Regions from separate parts of the Streptomyces sp. NPDC006544 genome, predicted to be linked through region 2. Evidence: riboswitches for the same ligand, from Rfam matches in the RefSeq annotation. Region 2 holds a riboswitch; the other holds the start of a gene.
What was found. A riboswitch is a leader RNA that binds a small molecule or an ion and turns the genes downstream of it on or off. The one in region 2 is predicted to bind ZMP and ZTP.

Region 1 (14,326 bases), on a different contig from region 2:
TTCCTCCGTGGAAGTGCGGGGACGCACGGCACGCTCGGAGGAATCGCTGCAGTGGTGCGGCCCGCCCCCCGGCACTGCCCGCGGCACATCTTCCGTGCATCGTCGTCCGGTCGGGGCGGACTTGTCCAGCCGCCGCGCAGCGGGCCGGTGACTTGTTGTGCAAGTGCAATGAACCGAATCGAACCGTTCGCGCGGGGGACGCGACTGGAACCGGGACCGTTCCATCCGGGAGGATGGGGTCATGACTGCCCAGATTCTCGACGGCAAGGCCACCGCAGCCGCGATCAAGTCCGAACTGACCGCCCGCGTGGCGGCGCTCAAGGCCCGGGGCATCACCCCCGGCCTCGGCACGCTGCTGGTCGGCGACGACCCGGGCAGCCGCTGGTACGTGAACGGCAAGCACAAGGACTGCGCCGAGGTCGGTATCGCCTCCATCCAGCGCGAACTGCCCGCGACGGCCTCCCAGGAGGACATCGAGGAGGTCGTGCGCGAGCTGAACGCCGACCCGCACTGCACGGGCTACATCGTGCAACTCCCCCTCCCCAAGGGCATCGACACCAACCGGGTCCTGGAGCAGATGGACCCGGCGAAGGACGCCGACGGCCTGCACCCCATGTCCCTGGGCCGGCTCGTCCTGAACGAGCCGGGCCCGCTGCCGTGCACCCCGTACGGGATCGTCGAACTGCTGCGCCACCACGGCGTGGAGATCAACGGCGCGCACGTGGTCGTCCTGGGCCGCGGCATCACCGTCGGCCGGTCGATCGGCCTGCTGCTCACGCGCAAGTCGGAGAACGCAACGGTGACGCTGTGCCACACCGGTACGCGCGACCTGTCCGGGCTGCTGCGGCGGGCCGACATCGTCGTGGCGGCGGCCGGTGTCCCGCACCTGGTCAAGCCGGAGGACGTGAAGCCCGGCGCGGCCGTGCTCGACGTCGGCGTCAGCCGGGACGAGAACGGAAAGATCGTCGGGGACGTGCATCCCGGGGTCGCGGACGTGGCCGGCTGGATCTCCCCGAACCCGGGCGGCGTCGGGCCGATGACGCGGGCGCAGCTGCTCGTGAACGTCGTCGAGGCGGCGGAACGGATCGTTCCCAGTGCGGGCTGAGGGGGCGGAGGAGGCTGACGCGGCGGGCGCGGGAGAGGCCGAGGACGGCGTCGGCGGGGGCAGGTCGCGCCGGTTCCCCTCCATCACCCGGGGCACCGCCCGCCCCGAGGGCGGCGGGCGGGCCGCTCCCGGCGACGCGCCGGCGCCGGCCCGGCAGTGGCCGATGCTGGCCGTGCTCGCCGCGACGGCGGCAGGGCTGCTGGCCACGGCCATGGGTCACCCGCGCGGGGGGTGCCTGATGATCGGCATCGCGCTGATCGCGGGGTCGGTGATGCGCAGGCTGCTGCCGTCGGTGGGGATGCTCGCGGTGCGGTCCCGCTTCACCGACATGGTCACGTACGGGCTGCTGGGCGTGGCGATCACGTTGCTCGCGCTGGTCATGGAGCCGAGGCCGTTGCTGCACATCCCGTTCCTGGAGAGTGCGGTTCGGTTCACCGTGCGCTGACGGGGCGGGGGTCCGGTCGACTGGGGGTGCCGGTGCCGGTGCCGGTGCCGGTGTCGGTGCCGGCCGGGGCCGGTGGGTGTGGTGCGGGGTGCGTGCCCTGCGGGGCTGTCCCCTACCCGCCCTTCCACCGTTCCCCGGGCTCTGCCCGGACCCTTGGGTCACGGGCTGCGCCCGCGCCCCCGGGGCTCCGCCCCGGACCCCGCGCCTCAAACGCCGGCGGGGCTGGGACGGGTGACCCTGCGCCTCGAACGCCGGCGGGGCTGGGAGGGGTGACCCCGCGCCTCGAACGCCGGCGGGGCTGGGAGGGGTGACCCCGCGCCTCGAACGCCGGCGGGGCTGGGATGGGATGGGATGGGTGGCCCCGCGCCTCGAACGCCGGCGACGCGGCCGGGAGGGGCGTCGGCGGGGGTGGGGACACGCCGTTGGGAGGGATCGTGTGCCGTGTGCCACACGGGGTGGGGGATTGGGGTGGGTCAGGGTCGGATAGCCTGACGGGCGGATGTCTCTTCACGTCAAGATTTACCGGGCCATGGAGCGGCGTCCTCCCAGCACATGGGGCAGGGACGCCCCACCGCCAGCTGTCTAACGGAGAAGGCCATGACCCGCACTCCCGTGAATGTCACCGTCACCGGCGCCGCCGGCCAGATCGGCTACGCGCTGCTCTTCCGCATCGCTTCCGGTCACCTGCTCGGCGCGGACGTGCCGGTCCGGCTCCGTCTTCTGGAGATCCCTCAGGGCATGAAGGCCGCCGAGGGCACCGCCATGGAGCTCGACGACTGCGCTTTCCCGCTGCTCGCCGGCATCGACATCTTCGACGACCCGAACAAGGGCTTCGAGGGTGCGAACGTCGCGCTGCTCGTCGGCGCCCGCCCGCGTACCAAGGGCATGGAGCGCGGTGACCTGCTCGCCGCCAACGGCGGCATCTTCAAGCCGCAGGGCAAGGCCATCAACGACCACGCCGCGGACGACATCAAGGTGCTCGTCGTGGGCAACCCGGCCAACACCAACGCGCTCATCGCGCAGGCCTCCGCGCCGGACGTACCGGCCGACCGCTTCACCGCGATGACCCGCCTGGACCACAACCGCGCGATCTCGCAGCTCGCGCAGAAGACCGGCGCCGCCGTCTCCGACATCAAGCGCCTCACCATCTGGGGCAACCACTCGGCGACCCAGTACCCGGACATCTTCCACGCGGAGATCGCCGGCAAGAACGCCGCCGAGGTCGTCAACGACGAGCTGTGGCTCGCCGACACCTTCATCCCGACCGTCGCCAAGCGCGGCGCGGCGATCATCGAGGCCCGCGGCGCGTCCTCGGCCGCCTCGGCCGCCAACGCCGCCATCGACCACGTCCACACGTGGGTCAACGGCACCGCGGCGGGCGACTGGACCTCCATGGGCATCCCGTCGGACGGCTCCTACGGCGTCCCGGAGGGCATCATCTCGTCCTTCCCCGTCACCACCAAGGACGGCAAGTACGAGATCGTCCAGGGCCTGGACATCAACGAGTTCTCCCGTGCGCGCATCGACGCGTCCGTGGCGGAGCTCGTCGAGGAGCGCGACGCGGTGCGCGAGCTCGGCCTGATCTGAGCCCCTCCGTACGGCCGTTCGTAGGCCCCGAGCCACCACTCCGGACCGGCAGGCCCCGTACGAACCAGTACGAACACCGAAGCGCCCCGGCCAAACCAGGCCGGGGCGCTTTGGCGTGAATCTTGCTGTCGCTCCGTGTAAGGGATATCTAAAGTCGGTCGGTGACCGAGATCCCGATTCCCCACCAGCCCACCAGCGGCGGCGGACGGGGCGATTCCCGCGCGGGACGCTCCCCGGTGCACCCCTCCCTCAGCGAGGCAGGCCGCTTCCTGTGCGCGGGAACGTACCTCGACGCCGGCTACCGCGACCGGGTCATCGACGAGCTGTACGTCCACGAGGAGCGGATCGTCGCTCCCTCCTACGGATACGACGCCTCCCGGGTCCTGGCCCACGCGCTCCGCGCCCGCCGCAGCGAACTCGGCTGGGCCGCCGGCGTCCTCGGGGCCTGGTTCGTCGGCTCCCTGCTCACGGGCGGCATGGTCTCCGTGCTCGTCGTGCCCTTCCTGCTGCTCAGCCTGGCCGACTGGCTGCGCGCCCGCCGGGCCCCGCTGTTGCGCCTGCTCTCCGTGATCCTGCGCGTGTACGTGTGGTGGACGCTCCTCGCCGTCCTGTTCGTCCTCGGCTTCGGCGGCCTCGCGCTGCTCGGCGCCTTCGGCGACATGGGCCCGCTGTTCGGCATGCCGTTCTTCCCGGCGGGCGGGGAATTCGCGGGCGCCGTCAGCTTCTGGTGGGGGCCCGTCGTCTTCGCCGGGATCGTGACCGTCGTGGGACTCCAGCGCGGACACGTCTTCCGGACCATCGCCACCGACCTCCACGAACAGCGCTACGCCGACCACGCGGGCGACCCGGCCGAGGCCGTCCAGGGGGTCCGCTTCCAGCGCATCCGCCAGCGGATCCGGGCGGAGCAGTTCGCGCCGGTGATCATGTACGACGTCAACGACCCGTTCTGCGGGGCGGGTGACTCCTACCGGCCCTGGCAACTGTCCGTGGAACTGCGCCCGCGCGAGGACCTCGGCCCCGACCGCAAGCCGGTCCCCGTCACCAACGCCCGCATCCTCGAGCGGATCGTGCCGCTGCTGGAGCGCCTGCGCGTGCCCTCGCCGCACGGTTCCGACGAGGCCGCGGCCGCCGTCGGGGACCGGCTGCGCGAGCTGGTCGTCGACGAGTGCGTGTTCCTTCCCGCAGGCGGACTGCCGCACCGGGACACCGCCCAGGTGGTGCACGGGCAGTACGCCGAACAGCGGGCCGCCGCCATCGAGGAGGGCGGCGAGCGACGCCGGCACTTCCTGCGCGTCCGGGTGGGCGGCTGGGACGAGAACCTCGTCGTCACCGTGTTCGTACGGGTCCACACACAGGGCGGGATGATGATGCTGGAAGTGGCGCCGCACGTGCTGCTCCCGGTCCGCGCCGACTTCCACAACGCGGACGCGGACGCCCAGCGCCACCGCAACAACAACTGGTTCGGGAAGGCCGTCTGGGCCGTGCGCAACACCCCCCGCTCCCTCGCTGCCTCCGTCACCACCCTGGGCCGCGGCCTGGTCAGCTGGTGGCGGATCGCCACCGCCGGCCACGGCGGCGCCCGGCCCGAGGGGCCGCGGGTGTCGGTGCGCGACCTGGCCTCCCAGGACAACGGCTCGCTGTTCCACCTGATGGACCTCGACCGCTTCCTGAAGACGGTTCAGGACCGGGTGGTCGGGGGCGTCGTCCTCGCCCTGCACGAGGCGGGCTGGCACACCGAGGAGTTCGCGCGACGCGCCGTCAACGTGGCCGAGGGCGGGGTGTTCATCCAGTCGGTGAACGGCAGCGCGTTCAGCGTCGGAGGCAGCGGCAACACCAACAGCACAGGCCACGACAACGGCGCGAGGGGCAGGAGGAGCAGCGGTGGCAACTGACGGCGTCGGCGCGGGTGAGGCTACGGGTACGGCCATGGGTACGGGGACGGGAACAGGCACGGGCGCGGGCGCGGACGGTCCCGAGCCGACCGTGCGGATCGGCACCGTCACCGGCAGCGCGTTCAGCATCGGCGGCCGCGACAACACCAACACCGTCCACCACGGCGGCGCGGACACCGGAGCCGTCGGGCCGGAGGCACTGCTGGAGGCGGTACTCGAGCTGCGGGCGGCCCTCGTACGGCTGCCGCGCGGCGAGGACCGGACGGCGCTCGACGCCGAACTGGACGGGGTCGCCGAGGGACTGGAAGGAGCCGCGGAGATCCGTCCGGGCCTGGTCGGCCGACTGCGCGCGGCGCTGGAACGCTGGGCCCCGCTGGTGGAGTCGGTCAGCGCGGCCACGGCGCTGGCCGGGCTGCTGACCTCGCTGGGGGGCTGAGCCGTGGCCCCGCAGCAGCCGCAGGGCGCACCCCGCTGGGACGGGCGGACCCAGCGCTGGGTGTCGGACGGGCAGGCCCCGCCCCAGGCTCCGCAGCCCGGGGCGCCGGAGCACCAGATTCCGCAGCCCCGGATTCCGCAGCCTCAGACCCACCCGCCCCGGGCGTCCGGCCCGGGTCAGGCGCCGGCGCCCGCTCCGCCGGGCCACGAGCCGGTGGTGCCGCAGCCCTCGTACGGGCCCTCGTCACCGCCCCCGTCCGGACCGGTCCACGACCCGTACGCGCACCCCGGTCCGCCGGTGGCGCCGGAGCCTGCGCGCCCCGACGGGTGGCGCGCCCGGTGGCTGACGCCGACCACGGCGCTGGTCGCGGTGGCCGCGCTCGCGATCGGCGCGACGGCCGTGTGGTTCGCGCAGCGGGACACGGGGGAGCCCGTGCTCGTGGGGCCGACGGCTTCGAGCGCTCCGCCGAGCGGCAGCGGCCCGGGCACCGCCCCGCCCACGCGGACCGGCTCGCCCTCGCCCTCGCCCTCGCCGAGCGTCAGCCCGAGCGCCACGCCCGGCCCGAGTGCCGACGCCGCGCACGAGACCGTGCGGGACGCGAAGGGCTTCACGATCGCCGTCCCCGTCGGGTGGAACCGCGAGGAGGGCGCGAGCGGTGTCTTCTACCGCTCGCCCGACCGCACCGCCCTGATCCAGGTCTTCACGGTGGTCGAGCCCGAACTGACCCCGCTGGGGGCCGCCCAGGGCGCCTCCGCCGACCTGCGGGCCCGGACCACGGGCTTCCAGGAGGTCCGGCTCGGCCCGGTCCCGGGCGAGCCCGGGGCCGCGGAGCTCGTGTACGAGTACGACAGCGCCGAATCGCACGGCCGGCGCCGCGGTGTCGAACGGGTCTTCGTCGCGCGGGACGGCGGAAAGTGGGCCGTCCTCACGGCCGGTCCGGTCGCCGAGTGGACGCTCACGCAGGCGCACCACTCGGCCGCGCTGGCCGCCTTCCGTCCCGGCGGCTGAGCCGGCCCGCCAGCGGGCGGGCCACCCCCCGGCGGGGGGCCGCCCGGCCCGTCCGTCGCCGGGGGACCCGTCTGCCCGGCCGCTCTGCCCGGCCGTTCTCCTCGGCCGTGCTACTTGTACATGCCCGGGGTGTAGTGCCCCGGGACCAGGCGGGTGGTGACGCCGATGCGGTTCCAGACGTTGATCGCCGCGATCAGGGCGATCAGCTGGGCCAGTTCCTTCTCCTCGAACTGCTTCGCCGCCCGGTCGTAGACCTCGTCGGGGACGAACCCGTCGGTCAGGACGGTCACGGCCTCCGTCAGCTCGATCGCGGCGAGCTCCTTCTCCGTGTAGAAGTGCCGCGACTCCTCCCACGCGGCGAGGAGCAGCAGCCGCTCCACGTCCTCGCCGGCCGCGAGGGCGTCCTTGGAGTGCATGTCGATGCAGAAGGCACAGTGGTTGATCTGCGAGGACCGGAGCTTGACGAGCTCGACCAGGGACGGGTCCAGCCCCTTGGACGCGGCGGCGTCCAGGGCCACGGCGGCCTTGTAGAACTCGGGGGCGAGCTTCGCCAGCTGCATGCGGGGCGTGTGCTCAGGTGCGTTCTTGGTGCTGTCCGTGTTGTTCATGGTCCTACCGTACGAGCGGGGCGGCCCGCCTCTATGGTCCATATCCATGACTGAATCGTGGGCCACTTTCGGGGCCGACCTGCATGTGGAGCTCTCCGCCGGGCGCGGTCTGCGCGCCGGTCTCACCGAGGCGCTGCGCGAGGCGGCGCGCAGCGGCCGGCTCGCGCCCGGCACCCGGCTGCCCTCCTCCCGCTCGCTCGCCGCCGATCTCGGGATCGCCCGCAACACCGTCGCCGAGGCGTACGCGGAGCTGGTCGCCGAGGGCCGGCTGACGGCCCGGCAGGGGTCCGGCACCCGGGTCGCCGAGCGGGTTCCGGAGCGGCGCGCCGTGGCGGCCGCGCCCGTACGGCGCCCCGTGCGCGCGAAGACCTCGTACAGCCTGATGCCCGGTTCCCCCGACCTGGGCGGCTTCCCGCGCGCGGCCTGGCTGGCGGCGGCCCGGCGGGCGCTGGCCGATGCCCCGAACGAGGCCTTCGGGTACGGCGATCCGCGCGGGAGGGTGGAGCTGCGGGAGGCCCTCGCCGGGTACCTGGCGCGGGCGCGCGGGGTGTACGCGGACCCGGAACGCATCGTGCTGTGCGCGGGGTTCGCGCAGGGCATGCTGCTGATGGCGAAGCTGCTGCGGGCCCGGCGGGTCCGCGACATCGCCGTGGAGGGGTACGGGCTCGACGTGCACCGCGACCTGCTGACCGGGGCGGGGCTGCGGACCCGGCCGCTGGAGGTGGACGCCGAGGGGGCGCGGACCCAGGACCTGGCCTCGACGGCGGGCGCCGCGGCGGGGCACGGCGTGGGGGCGGTGCTGCTGACACCGGCGCACCAGTTCCCGACGGGCGCCGCGCTGACGCCCGTGCGGCGGGCGGCGGCGGTGGACTGGGCCCGGTCCACGGGCGGTCTGGTCCTGGAGGACGACTACGACGGGGAGTTCCGCTACGACCGGCAGCCGGTGGGCGCGTTGCAGGGCCTGGACCCGGACCGCGTGGTCTACATGGGGACGGCGAGCAAGTCCCTGGCTCCGGGGCTGCGCATGGGATGGATGGTCGTCCCGGCCGGGCTGATGGACGAGGTGCTCGGGGCGAAGGGCCGGGACGCGTGGACCTCCGGCGTGCTGGACCAGCTGACGCTCGCGGAGTTCATCCGGTCCGGGGCGTACGACCGGCACGTGCGCGGGATGCGGCTGCGCTACCGGCGGCGCCGCGACGAGCTGGTGGCGGCGGTCGGGGACCGCGCGGGGGTGTCCGGCATCGCGGCGGGCCTGCACGCGGTGCTGGACCTCGGACCGGGCGGCGAACGGGCGGCCCTGCGGGCGGCCGCGTGGCAGGACCTCGGCCTGCAGCCGCTGTCCTCCTTCCGGCACCCGGAGGCGGCCGGGGCGGCGCGCGAGGCCCTCGTCGTCGGCTTCGGGACGCCGTCCCAGAGCGCCTGGGCCCCGACCCTGGCGGCTCTGGTGGCGGCGCTCCCCTGAGGGCCGGCCCGGAGCCCGGCCCCGGTCAGGGGGCCGACGCGGGGGACGCTCCCGCCGCCGGGTCCGCCGGGTCCGCCGGGTCCGCCGGGTCCGCCGGGTCCGCCGGGTCCGCCGGGGGTTCGCCGAAGCGGGCCAGTGCGAGGGCTCCGGCGACGGCGACCACGAAGCCGGTGACCGCCAGCCAGGCCAGCCCTTCGCGGGTGCGGTCGCCCAGCCAGATCACCCCCACCGCCGCCGGGCCGATCGTCTCGCCCAGCACCAGCCCGGCCGTCGCCGTGGTCACGGAGCCGCGCTGCAAGGCCGAGGTGAGCAGCAGGAAGCCCGCGCCGCCGCCCAGCAGCAGCGCGTACAGGGCGGGGTTCGTCAGGGCGGAGAGCGAGACGTCGTCGATGAGCCGGACCGCCACCTCCACCACCCCGAAGCCCGTTCCGGCCGCCAGTCCCAGGGTGAGCGCCCGGCTGCGGTCCGGCAGGCCGCCTGCCACGGCTCCGGTCACGAGCACCAGCCCCGCGACCGCGAGGAGCCCCAGCTCCAGCGCGAGCGACCCCGTCCCGGAGCCTTCCTCGCCCGACGCCAGCCCGAGCATCACCAGGCCCCCGCACACCACGCCCACCGCGGCCCACTCGGTCCCGCTGAGGCGTACCCGCAGCAGCCGCGCCGCGACCACCGCGGTCACCGCGAGGCTGGCGGCGAGCGCCGCGCTCACCGCGTAGATGGGGATGTGGCGCAGGGCGACGATCTGGAGGACGAAGCCGATCCCGTCCAGGCCGAGCCCGGCGACGTAGCGCCACTGGCGCAGCGCCCGCAGGAGGAGGGCGGTGTCGACCCCCGAGCCCGTTCCCGGCTCGGCCGTCCGGGCCGCGACGGCCTGGAGGACCGAGGCCGTGCCGAAACAGATCGCCGCACCGAGCGCGCAAATCATCCCAAGGAGCACGAACCGACTCTAGGTCACAGGCTGGGCGACGGCCGGATTCCATCGGCCGGGCGCCTCGATCTAGTCTGTCGGCAGCACGCCACTAGGGGGAGCAGCAGACATGGACAGCAGCAGCCGTACCAACCAGCGCCGCATGCGGTCCGGCGCCGTCGTGCTCGGCGGCATGGGACTGCTCGCGGCCACGCTCGTGGCCTGCGGCAACAGCAACGAGCCGGACCGGCGCTGCGTCGACCGGACCACGCTGGACAAACTGGACGACAAGTACTGCAAGAGCGGCGGCGGCAGCGGCTCCAGCCGGGGCACGTACTACTACGGCGGCTCCGTGCGCAACGGCAAGGCGTCCGGCGGCAGCTTCGACAAGTCGGCCGTCACGCGCGGCGGCATAGGCGGCCACAAGAGCTCCGGCTCCAGCGGCGGCTGACCGGAACCCGAGGGACTGCACACCCATGAAGCGGCACACCATCGAGCCCCGTCCCGACTGGCAGAAGACCGTCGAGGAACAGGGGCTGATCTATCCCCTGACCCGCTACCCCGACGACTCACTGCGCCCGTACTGGGACGAGAGCGCCTACTACTCCTTCTCGCTGCCCGAGGTCGAGGCACTGGAGAACGTGGTCGAGGAGCTCCACGCCATGTGCCTGGCGGCGGCGGAGCACATCGTCGCGCACGACCGCTTCGCGGACCTCGGCATCACCGACCCGAAGCTCGCCGCGCTGATCGCCGAGTCCTGGCGGCGGCGCGCGGAACAGCCCTCCCTCTACGGCCGCTTCGACCTGAACTACGACGGCAGCGGCCCGGCCAAGATGCTGGAGTACAACGCCGACACCCCCACCTCGCTGGTGGAGGCGGCGAGCCCGCAGTGGTTCTGGATGGAGGAACGCTTTCCCGGCGCCGACCAGTGGAACTCCCTCCACGAGCGGCTCGTCGACGCCTGGCGCCGACAGGCGGAGCTGCTGCCGTCGGCCACGGTCCACTTCGCGCACTCCGAGACGGACGAGCTCGGCGAGGACCTGATGACGGTCGCCTACCTGCGCGAGACCGCCGAGCAGGCCGGCCTCGACGCGCGGGCGCTGTCCGTCGAGCGGATCGGCTGGGACGCCCTGACCGAACGCTTCGTGGACGAGAAGCTCGGCTTCATCCGCGCCTGCTTCAAGCTCTACCCGTGGGAGTGGCTCGTCACCGACGAGTTCGCCCCGCAGGTGCTGGGCACGTACGACCTCGGCGGCGGCTCCGGCACGACCGCCTGGATCGAGCCGCTGTGGAAGATGCTGCTCTCCAACAAGGCGCTGCTGGCGGTCCTGTGGGAGCTCTTCCCCGAGCACCCGAACCTGCTTCCCGCCTACCTGGACGGCCCGCGCGAGCTCGCCGGCACCACCGGCTACGTGGCGAAGCCACTGCTGGGGCGCGAGGGCGCCGGGGTCACCCTGCACCCGGTGGGCGGCGAACCGTTCGCGCCGGAGCCGGACGAGACGTACGTCTTCCAGGCCCTGGACCCGCTGCCCGACTTCGACGGCAACCGCGTGGTGCTCGGCGCGTGGGTCGTCGAGGACGAGGCGGCCGGACTCGGCATCCGTGAATCGGCGGGGCCGGTCACGGACGAGTACGCCCGCTTCCTGCCCCACGTCATCGTCTGACCGCCCGCCCGGCCGGCTGCGCGCCGGCTAGTCGTCCGAGAGGACCGACCTGAGCTGGTCGAGGCCCCAGTCCAGGTCCTCCTTGCTGATCACCAGCGGCGGCGCGATCCGGATCGTCGACCCGTGGGTGTCCTTGACGAGCACCCCGAGTTCCATGAGCTTCTCGGAGATCTCCCGGCCGGTCCCGCGCGCCGGGTCGATGTCGATGCCCGCCCACAGCCCGCGGCCGCGTACGGCGGTCACCGCCCCGCCGCCGACCAGCAGGTTCAGCTCCCGGTGCAGGTGGTCGCCGAGTTCGGTGGCGCGCTGCTGGTACTCGCCGCCGCGGAGCATCGCGACGACCTCCAGCGCCACGGCGCAGGCGAGGGGGTTCCCGCCGAAGGTCGAACCGTGCTCGCCCGGCTTGAACACGCCGAGGACGTCGCGGTCGGCGACGACCGCCGACACCGGGACGACGCCGCCGCCCAGCGCCTTGCCGAGGACGTACACGTCCGGGACGACCCCCTCGTGCTCGCACGCGAAGGTCCTGCCGGTCCGGCCCAGCCCCGACTGGATCTCGTCCGCCATGAAGAGGACGTTCCGCTCCCGCGTCAGTTCCCGAACGCCCCGCAGGTAACCGGCGGGCGGTACGAGGACGCCCGCCTCGCCCTGGATGGGCTCCAGGAGCACGGCGACGGTGTTGGAGGTGACGGCCGCGGCGAGCGCGGTGAGGTCCCCGTACGGGACGATCTCGAACCCGGGGGTATAGGGGCCGAAGTGGTCGCGCGCCTCGTGGTCCGTCGAGAAGGACACGATCGTCGTGGTGCGGCCGTGGAAGTTGTCGGCCGCGACCACGATCTTGGCGTGGCCGTCCGGGACGCCCTTGACCTCGTACCCCCACTTGCGGGCGGTCTTCACCGCCGTCTCCACGGCCTCGGCGCCCGTGTTCATGGGCAGCACCGCCTCCTTGCCGCACAACGCGGCGAGCTCGGTGCAGAAGTCCGCGAAGCGGTCGTGGTGGAAGGCGCGGGAGGTGAGGGTGACCCGCTCCAGCTGGGCGCGGGCGGCGTCGAGCAGACGGCGGTTGCCGTGGCCGAAGTTGAGGGCGGAATAGCCGGCGAGCATGTCGAGGTAGCGGCGTCCCTCCACATCGGTCATCCACGCGCCTTCCGCCGTGGCGACCACCACGGGCAGGGGGTGGTAGTTGTGCGCGCTGTGCGCGTCGGCGGAGCGGATGGCATCAGAAGTTGCAGACACGGGGTCTCCGATCGTCCGTCAAGGCCTGTGACGAGGGTGGCGTCACTGTGCATCCTCGCTCGTATACCGGACGGAGAAACCTTTTTCGTGGCGTGCCCGCTAAGCTGTGCGGCACGCACGGCGACTGGCGTACGGAGAACCAACTCCGGGGGAGTCGTGCGCGCACGACCGCATACAGGGCCGCTCGCCTGGGCTTCGCGGGGACGAGAACCGACATCGACCCCGGAGGAACCGCCATGAGCGCGAACCACCACCTCGCCCATCCCGCCCTGCTCGCCACCGACCCCGAGCTGGCGTCCTTCGTCGCCGCCGAGGAAACCCTGCAGGCGCAGACCCTGCGGCTGATCCCCAGCGAGAACTACGTCTCCGCCGCCGTGCTGGAGGCCTCCGGCACGGTGCTGCAGAACAAGTACAGCGAGGGCTATCCGGGCCGCCGCTACTACGAGGGCCAGCAGAACATCGACCGGATCGAGGCGCTGGCCGTCGAGCGGGCGAAGGGCCTGTTCGGCGTCGACCACGCCAACGTCCAGCCGTACTCCGGCTCCCCGGCCAACCTCGCCGTGTACCTGGCCTTCGCGAAGCCCGGGGACACCGTGATGGGAATGGCCCTGCCGATGGGCGGGCACCTGACGCACGGCTGGGGCGTCTCGGCGACGGGATCCTGGTTCCGGGGCGTCCAGTACGGCGTCCGGGCCGACACCGGCCTGATCGACTACGACGCGGTACGGGACCTCGCGCTGGCCGAGCGCCCCAAGCTGATCTTCTGCGGCGGCACCGCCCTCCCGCGCACGATCGACTTCGAGGCGTTCGCGTCGATCGCCAAGGAGTCCGGCGCGGTCCTGGTCGCCGACGTGGCGCACATCGCCGGCCTGATCGCGGGCGGGGCGCACCCGTCCCCGGCCGGGCACGTGGACGTGATCTCGACGACCACGCACAAGACCCTGCGCGGCCCGCGCGGCGCGATGCTGATGTGCCGCGAGGAGCACGCCAAGGCCATCGACAAGGCGGTCTTCCCGGGCCTCCAGGGCGGCCCGCACAACCAGACGACGGCCGGCATCGCGGTGGCACTGCACGAGGCGGCGCAGCCCGCCTTCGTCTCGTACGCGCACGCGGTCGTGGCCAACGCGAAGGCGCTCGCCGCGGCGCTGCTCGAGCGGGGCTTCGACCTGGTCTCCGGCGGTACGGACAACCACCTGATCCTGATCGACCTCACGGGCAAGGGCGTCCCGGGCAAGGTCGCGGCGAAGGCGCTGGACCGGGCGGGCATCGTCGTGAACTACAACACCGTGCCGTTCGACCCGCGCAAGCCGTTCGACCCGTCGGGCATCAGGATCGGCACGCCGTCGCTGACCTCGCGGGGCCTCACGCAGGCCCACATGCCGGCGGTCGCCGACTGGATCGCCCGCGCGGTGTCCGCCGCCGCGGCGTCGGACGAGCCCGCGCTGGCCGCCGTCCGCGCCGAGGTCGAGGACCTGATGGCCGCCTTCCCGGCCCCGGGGCTCCCGCTGTCGTAACCCCCGGCGCGCCGCGCGGGGCCCCGGCCCCGCGCGGCGGTCTCCGCCGGGCCGGAGCCGGCCCGCCGGCGCCCCCGGGAAACCGGTCGCCCGCTCCGGGCAGGATCAAGACGACCGGTTACGGGCGAGTACGCACTGTGACCGCCCGTGTCCCATGGCGCCGGGTCCCGACGACCCGCCGGTTCCGGCCAGCGCCGGGCCGGAGCCGGTCGGTCCACCTGAGAGAATGAACCCATGGCTTCTGATCGTCCTCGCGCGCTCTCCGGCATTCAGCCCACCTCCGGTTCGTTCCACCTCGGGAACTACCTCGGAGCCATCCGCCAGTACGTCGCCCTGCAGGAGACGCACGACGCCTTCTACATGGTCGTCGACCTGCACGCGATCACCATGCCGCAGGATCCGAAGGAGCTCCGGGCGAACACCCGGCTCTCCGCCGCGCAGCTGCTCGCCGCCGGCCTGGACCCC
Region 2 (6,473 bases):
GTAGCCCGGCTGGGCCGGGGCGTCCGCGCCGTGCGGGAGGACGTGCGGCCGGGGTCAGAGGTCCGCGAGCGCCAGACCGGCCTGCGTGGCGGCGGCCTGGACGGTCTGCTCCAGCAGTACGGCGATGGTCATCGGACCGACGCCGCCGGGCACGGGGGTGATCAGCGAGGCGCGGGCGGCGGCCGACTCGAAGTGGACGTCGCCGACGTTGCCCTCGTTGTAGCCGGCGTCCAGGACGACCGCGCCCGGCTTGATGTCCTCGCCCCGGATGAACTCGGCCTTGCCGACGGCGGCGACCAGCACGTCCGCCTGGCGCACGATGGACGGCAGGTCCACGGTGCGGGAGTGGCAGTAGGTGACGGTGGCGTTCTGCTCCAGCAGCAGCATCCCGGCGGGCTTGCCCAGGATGGCGCTGCGGCCGACGACCACGGCGTGCTTGCCGGTCAGGTCCACGTCGTAGGCGGCGAGGAGGCGCATGATGCCGCCGGGGGTGCAGGAGACGAAGCCGGGCAGTCCGAAGCCCATCGCGGCGAAGGAGTGCATGGTGACCCCGTCGACGTCCTTGCCGGGGGCGATGGCCTCGAACGCGGCGCGCTCGTCGATGTGGTGCGGAACGGGGTGCTGGAGCAGGATGCCGCTGATCTCCGGGTCCTCGGAGAGCGCGGTCAGGGCGGCGACGAGCTCCTCGGTGGTCGTCGCGGCCGGCAGTTCCACGTGGCGGGAGGTGATCCCGGCCTTGGCGCAGCGGTTCTGCTTCATGCGCACGTAGGTGACGGAGGCCGGGTCCTCGCCGACCAGCACGGTGGCGAGACAGGGCGCGGTGCCGGTGCGCTCGGTGATCCGCGCCGCGTGGGCGGCGGTCTGCTCCGAGATGCGGCGGGCGAGGGCGGTGCCGTCCATCAGCCCGGCGGTGCGGGCCGGCTGTTCGGTGTGGGCAGTCGTCATGGGGTCTCCTGAGCGTCGCTGCGGAATCGCGGTTCGCCCAGGCGCGCGGCAGTCGACGTACGGGGAGTACGCCGGGCCGCTCCCCGGTGGTGATCCACCCGAACGCCAGTCACGGCCCGCCGCCCAGTGTAGGCGACCCCCCGGTGGACCCGGCGGGCTGCCCCCGGCGGCCCCCGTGCCGGGCAATCCGGTGGATGAGCCGCTCCCGGCCTGGGACGATCGAGACATGACGCCCACCTTTGACCATCTCGTCGCGGAAGCGGAAGCCGTGTCCGTGGACGGCTGGGACTTCTCCTGGCTCGACGGCCGCGCCGGCGAGCAGCGGCCTTCCTGGGGCTACCAGCGCCTCCTGGGGCAGCGCCTGTCCGGCGTCCGGGCCGCCCTCGACGTCCAGACGGGCGGCGGCGAGGTCCTCGCCGGGGCGGGGCCCCTGCCCCCGCTGATGGTGGCCACCGAGTCGTGGCCGCCGAACATCGACAAGGCGACCCGGCTGCTGCACCCGCTCGGCGCGGTGGTGGTCTCGGACTCCGACGAGCCTCCGCTGCCGTTCGGCGACGAGGCCTTCGACCTCGTCGCCAGCCGGCATCCGGTTACGATTTGGTGGGAGGAGATCGCGCGGGTCCTGCGTCCCGGCGGTACGTACTTCTCCCAGCAGGTCGGTCCGTCGAGCGTCTTCGAGCTGGTCGAGTACTTCCTGGGCCCGCAGCCGGAGGAGGTCCGGCGCGGCCGGCACCCCGACGACGCGGTCGCCGATGCCACGCGGGCCGGCCTGGAAGTGGTCGACTTGCGTTCGGAGCGGCTCCGGACGGAGTTCTACGACATCGGAGCCGTGATCTACTTCCTACGGAAGGTGATCTGGATGGTGCCCGGCTTCACGGTCGGGCAGTACCGGGACCGGTTGCGCGAGCTGCACGAACAGATCGAACGCGATGGCCCGTTCGTCGCGCACACCGCCCGGTTCCTCATCGAGGCCCGCAAAACGGGCTGACAAGAAGGGCGGACGCAGCCACCGCCGATCGGTTGCCCGGTCACAGCGTGGCGCAGGTCACTCAATTCAGCGCGTAACGAATCTACTCGGGCGTGCGATGAACCGACAGGTGTCCTCGTGCGGCTCGGAATACAGACCCCCCTCGGGTCTGTTTCCCGAGTTCGCGCGATGATGTCCCGCCACCCCCTTATATCTGTTCGCAACGAGAGGCTCCTTGTGTCGCTCAGCCCGTCCCGTACGTTCCCCACGGAGATCGCCGAATCCGAGGCCCTGGTCGCGCTTGTCGAGCGTGGCCGCGAGCAGGGTCACATCAACGGTGATGACGTGCGCCAGGCCTTCGAGGCCGGCCGCATCCCGGTGGACCAGTGGAAGCGGGTCCTGCGCAGCCTGAACCAGGTCCTGGACGAGGAGGGTGTCGCGCTGCACGTCAGCGCCGCACCCGCCACGAAGGCTGCCGCCAAGAAGCCGCGCAAGGCGGCCGCTGCCCCGGCTCGCGCCGTCACCAAGAAGGCCGCTGCCGCGCCCCGCCCCATCGGCGCGCGCAAGACGGCCGCCCCTGCCACCGCCGCGGCGATATCCGACCCGTCGGCCTCCGGGACCGAGGAGGAGGTGGCGGCCGAGGCCGCCGCCGCGCCGAAGAAGCGGACGGTCAAGAAGACCGCCGCGAAGAAGACGGCCGTGAAGAAGACGGCCGCGACGAAGAAGGGCGCCAAGGACGGCGACGAGGACGCCGCTCCCGCCGCCGAGGGCGAGGACTGGGCCGCCGAGGACCTCGACGACGACGCCGAGAAGGAGACGCCCAAGACGGGCGGCAGCGCGGGCTTCGTCCTGTCCGACGACGACGAGGACGACGCCCCGGCGCAGACGGTCATGGTCGCCGGCGCCACCGCCGACCCCGTCAAGGACTACCTGAAGCTGATCGGCAAGGTGCCGCTGCTCAACGCCGAGCAGGAGGTCGAGCTCGCCAAGCGCATCGAGGCGGGTCTCTTCTCCGAGTACAAGCTCGAAGAGGAGGAGGACCACAAGCCGGCGTTCAAGCGCGAGCTCGAGATCCTCGTCGAGGACGGCCGCCGCGCGAAGAACCACCTGCTGGAGGCCAACCTCCGCCTCGTGGTCTCCCTCGCCAAGCGCTACACCGGCCGCGGCATGCTCTTCCTGGACCTGATCCAGGAGGGCAACGTCGGTCTGATCCGCGCCGTGGAGAAGTTCGACTACACCAAGGGCTTCAAGTTCTCCACGTATGCGACCTGGTGGATCCGTCAGGCGATCACGCGCGCCATGGCCGACCAGTCGCGCACCATCCGCATCCCCGTCCACATGGTCGAGATCATCAACAAGCTGGCCCGTGTCCAGCGCCAGATGCTCCAGGACCTCGGCCGCGAGCCCACTCCCGAGGAGCTGGGCAAGGAACTCGACATGACCCCCGAGAAGGTCATCGAGGTCCAGAAGTACGGCCGCGAGCCGATCTCCCTGCACACCCCGCTGGGTGAGGAGGGCGACAGCGAGTTCGGCGACCTCATCGAGGACTCCGAGGCGGTCGTCCCGGCCGACGCGGTCTCCTTCACCTTCCTCCAGGAGCAGCTCCAGTCGATCCTGGGCACGCTCTCGGAGCGCGAGGCGGGCGTGGTCTCCATGCGCTACGGCCTCAACGACGGCCAGCCGAAGACCCTCGACGAGATCGGCCGCGTGTACGGGGTCACCCGTGAGCGCATCCGCCAGATCGAGTCGAAGACCATGTCGAAGCTCCGTCACCCGTCGCGTTCGCAGGTGCTGCGCGACTACCTCGACTAGGACCGGGGCCCGCGCCCTCAGGCCAGTCGGAAGACCGGTCCCCGGGGCGTGAACGGCAGGGAGGCGCCCTGCGGAACCAGGAAGGCGTGCTCGCGCCGGATCCGCAGGGTGTCGGTCCACCCGTCCGTGATCACCAGCACCGGTGCCCCGGGCGGGAAGTCCTCCGCCCTCAGCAGCAGGTCGATGCCCGGCTGCAGCGCGGTCCCGCCCCGGCCGCGGATCTTCACCCGGCCCGCGATCTCGGTCGGGGGCAGATAGCCCGCGTCGTACGGCGCCGCGTCGCAGAACACGACGCGTGCCGCCGGAACGTCGCGGGCTTCGGCGTACGAGGCGATGGCGCCGAGCGCCTTGCCGAGCAGGGCGGTGCCCATCGACCCCGAGGTGTCGAGGACCACGCCGAAGGTGCACCGGGCCGTCTCCTCCGCCGGGAAGTACCGGCCCGCACGCGGGATGTCCGGGGTCGAGGCCTGGCGGCGGGCGGGGCGCGCGAAGCTGCGTACCGGCTGCGGCCGCGGCACGTACTCGTCGAACCAGCGGGCCAGGCGCACGTCCCACGGCACCGGAGGGTGGGCCAGCGCCCTGATCTCCTCGACCAGCCCGGCGGGCAGCAGCCCGCGCTCGCCGTGCTCGTGCAGGTCGAAGCCCTGGACCAGACCGCGCCGGTAGAACTCGTCCAGGTCGGTGTACGGTCCGCTCCCCGGGTGCGGCAGCGGCTCACCCAGGATGTCCCCGCGGCCCTTGCCGCGCAGGGTGGCGAGCCGGCGCATCCGGCGCAGGTCGCCGGTGATCCGGTCGTAGACCTCCTCCGCCGAGAGGTCCTTCAGCTCCGGGTCGTACAGCAGCCCCTCGGGCATCTCGCCGACGCCCATCTCGACGAGCCAGCCGTTGACGACGTAGTCGGCGGCCACGTTGTGCAGGTACGGGTCACGGGCTCCGCGGCGTTCGCCGTGGCGCAGGGCGGCGTGCAGCATCTCGTGGGCCAGGATGAACCGCCACTCGCCGTCGGTGAAGGAACGCAGCGGGTTCACGTAGATCTCGCCCGCGCTCGCGCTGACGGCGGCGATGCCGATGCCCTGGGCGCGGGAGAGTTCCGCGTCGGCGACGATCCGCAGACCCGCGGCGAGGCCGCCGAGCAACGGGTAGGAGGAGACGAACCAGTTCAGGGCGCGTTCCCACGGCTGCGGGCGGTGGCCCTCGCGGCCGGCGGCCAGGTCCATGGTGGCCGACACGGACCGGGTGAGGGCATGGGCGAAGCCGGTCTGCCAGTCCGGGGCCGCGTTCCCGTTCCGCCAGGGCACCAGGATCTGGTCGGGGGTGCCGGGGGCGCTCGCGGCGCAGTCCTCGTAGCGGGGCGGGACGCCGCCCTGGCGCCAGGCGCCGGCGAGCTGCTCCTCGTCGCCGCCCGGGTACGCGCCGGGCAGCCGGTCGGGGGCCCGGCCGACGGGGAAGTTCAGCAGGAAGCGGTTGACGACCACGCAGCGGGCGGCGAGGTCGGCGCGGTCGGGCTGCGGCCGGTCCCCCTCCTCGGATGCGGGAACGTGACCGAATCCGAGGTGGAGCAGGCAGTGCGCCAGCGCCCAGGCCCATGCGGCGGGCTCGGCGCGGAGGGTGGGGTGGGAGTGGACCACGCCGTTGGAACTGACCACGGCGAGTCCGGCGGCCGCACAGGAAGCGCACTGGAGACTGCGGCAGAAGGTCGCGGAGACCGCGCCCAGGGCGGGGTTCTGCCGGACTGCGGCCCGCCCGGCCTCGTAGGCGAGGGTGGCCGCGTCGGGCTTGGCCTTGGCCTGCTGCTTGGCAGGCTTCCGCGTGGTCACCGGCGGGCCTCGACCAGCCGGGGCATGTCGCGGGCGGCCTCGATGAGGAACCAGGCGGGCAGGACGGGCAGGCCGTCCGCGTCGTCGGCGATGACGGTCTGGGCGACCTCGACGGAGATCTCGGCGAGCTGCACGAGCAGGGACTTCGCACGGTAGGCGGTCTGCCGGACGCCCGGCGAGACGTGCTCCTTGCGGGCGGGGAGCTCCTTGACGAGGCGGCCCCGGAAGGCCTCGGCGAGGTAGTAGAGCAGGTCGCGGTCCTCCATGCGGGCGGGCCAGGAGGCGTCGCCCTTGATGACGGCCTCGATCCCGAAGCTGTGGCGGACGATCTTGGCGTAGCCGCGGAAGGAGACGGCGTGCGCGGGGGTGAGCGTGCCGTGCGCGAGGACGCCGAGCGTCTGCTCGTCCAGGCCCGGACCGAAGGAGTGCAGGGCGTCGGAGAGCATGTGCCAGGAGCGGGGCGTGGAGAACGGCTCCTCGCTCTTGGGCGGCTGCGACCAGAGGTGGTCGGGGCGGTCGGCGAGGTAGTCGGCGACCCAGGGGTGGATGCCGTTCTCGCCGGCCCAGACCAGCCAGTCGCCGGCGGAGGCCCGCAGGTGGACGTGGGTGAGCCGGTTGACGAGCGCGGAGGCGATGGGCCGGGCCAGCGCGTTGTCGGTGGCCCGGTTGCCGGCGCCGATCACTACGGAGCCGGCGGGCAGTTCGTAGGAACCGATCCGCCGGTCGAGGATCAGCGAGTAGAAGGCCTTCTGCACGTCCGGGCTCGCGGCGTTGAGCTCGTCGAGGAACAGGCAGTACGGCTCGTCGCGGGCGATCGCCTCGGGCGGGCAGAACACCGAACGCCCGTCACGGATCTGCGGAACGCCGATGAGGTCCTCGGGCGCGAGCTGCGTACCGAGCAGGCTGACGCACTCCAGACCCAGGGAATCCGC

Region 1: linked by a shared signal. The riboswitch ahead of glyA (serine hydroxymethyltransferase) and the one ahead of ABZY44_RS35575 (bifunctional 5,10-methylenetetrahydrofolate dehydrogenase/5,10-methenyltetrahydrofolate cyclohydrolase) in region 2 are both predicted to bind ZMP and ZTP.

What each region holds. Positions count from the first base shown of each region.
Region 1 covers NZ_JBEXOV010000015.1:96,785-111,110, reverse strand. Annotated here, with positions in the region: gene ABZY44_RS10510 (bifunctional methylenetetrahydrofolate dehydrogenase/methenyltetrahydrofolate cyclohydrolase) at 242-1,105, shown strand; gene ABZY44_RS10505 (DUF3017 domain-containing protein) at 1,095-1,550, shown strand; gene ABZY44_RS10500 (malate dehydrogenase) at 2,148-3,137, shown strand; gene ABZY44_RS10495 (hypothetical protein) at 3,299-5,029, shown strand; gene ABZY44_RS10490 (hypothetical protein) at 5,019-5,465, shown strand; gene ABZY44_RS10485 (hypothetical protein) at 5,642-6,076, opposite strand; gene ABZY44_RS10480 (hypothetical protein) at 6,054-6,473, shown strand; gene ABZY44_RS10475 (carboxymuconolactone decarboxylase family protein) at 6,584-7,081, opposite strand; gene ABZY44_RS10470 (PLP-dependent aminotransferase family protein) at 7,128-8,543, shown strand; gene ABZY44_RS10465 (hypothetical protein) at 8,569-9,465, opposite strand; gene ABZY44_RS10460 (hypothetical protein) at 9,578-9,898, shown strand; gene ABZY44_RS10455 (glutathionylspermidine synthase family protein) at 9,924-11,111, shown strand; gene rocD (ornithine--oxo-acid transaminase) at 11,139-12,347, opposite strand; ZMP/ZTP riboswitch at 12,458-12,548, shown strand; gene glyA (serine hydroxymethyltransferase) at 12,584-13,861, shown strand; gene trpS (tryptophan--tRNA ligase) at 14,096-14,326, shown strand, end outside.
Region 2 covers NZ_JBEXOV010000150.1:5,643-12,115, reverse strand. Annotated here, with positions in the region: gene ABZY44_RS35575 (bifunctional 5,10-methylenetetrahydrofolate dehydrogenase/5,10-methenyltetrahydrofolate cyclohydrolase) at 55-945, opposite strand; ZMP/ZTP riboswitch at 974-1,068, opposite strand; gene ABZY44_RS35570 (class I SAM-dependent methyltransferase) at 1,172-1,933, shown strand; gene ABZY44_RS35565 (RNA polymerase sigma factor) at 2,150-3,724, shown strand; gene ABZY44_RS35560 (hypothetical protein) at 3,742-5,541, opposite strand; gene ABZY44_RS35555 (MoxR family ATPase) at 5,538-6,473, opposite strand, start outside.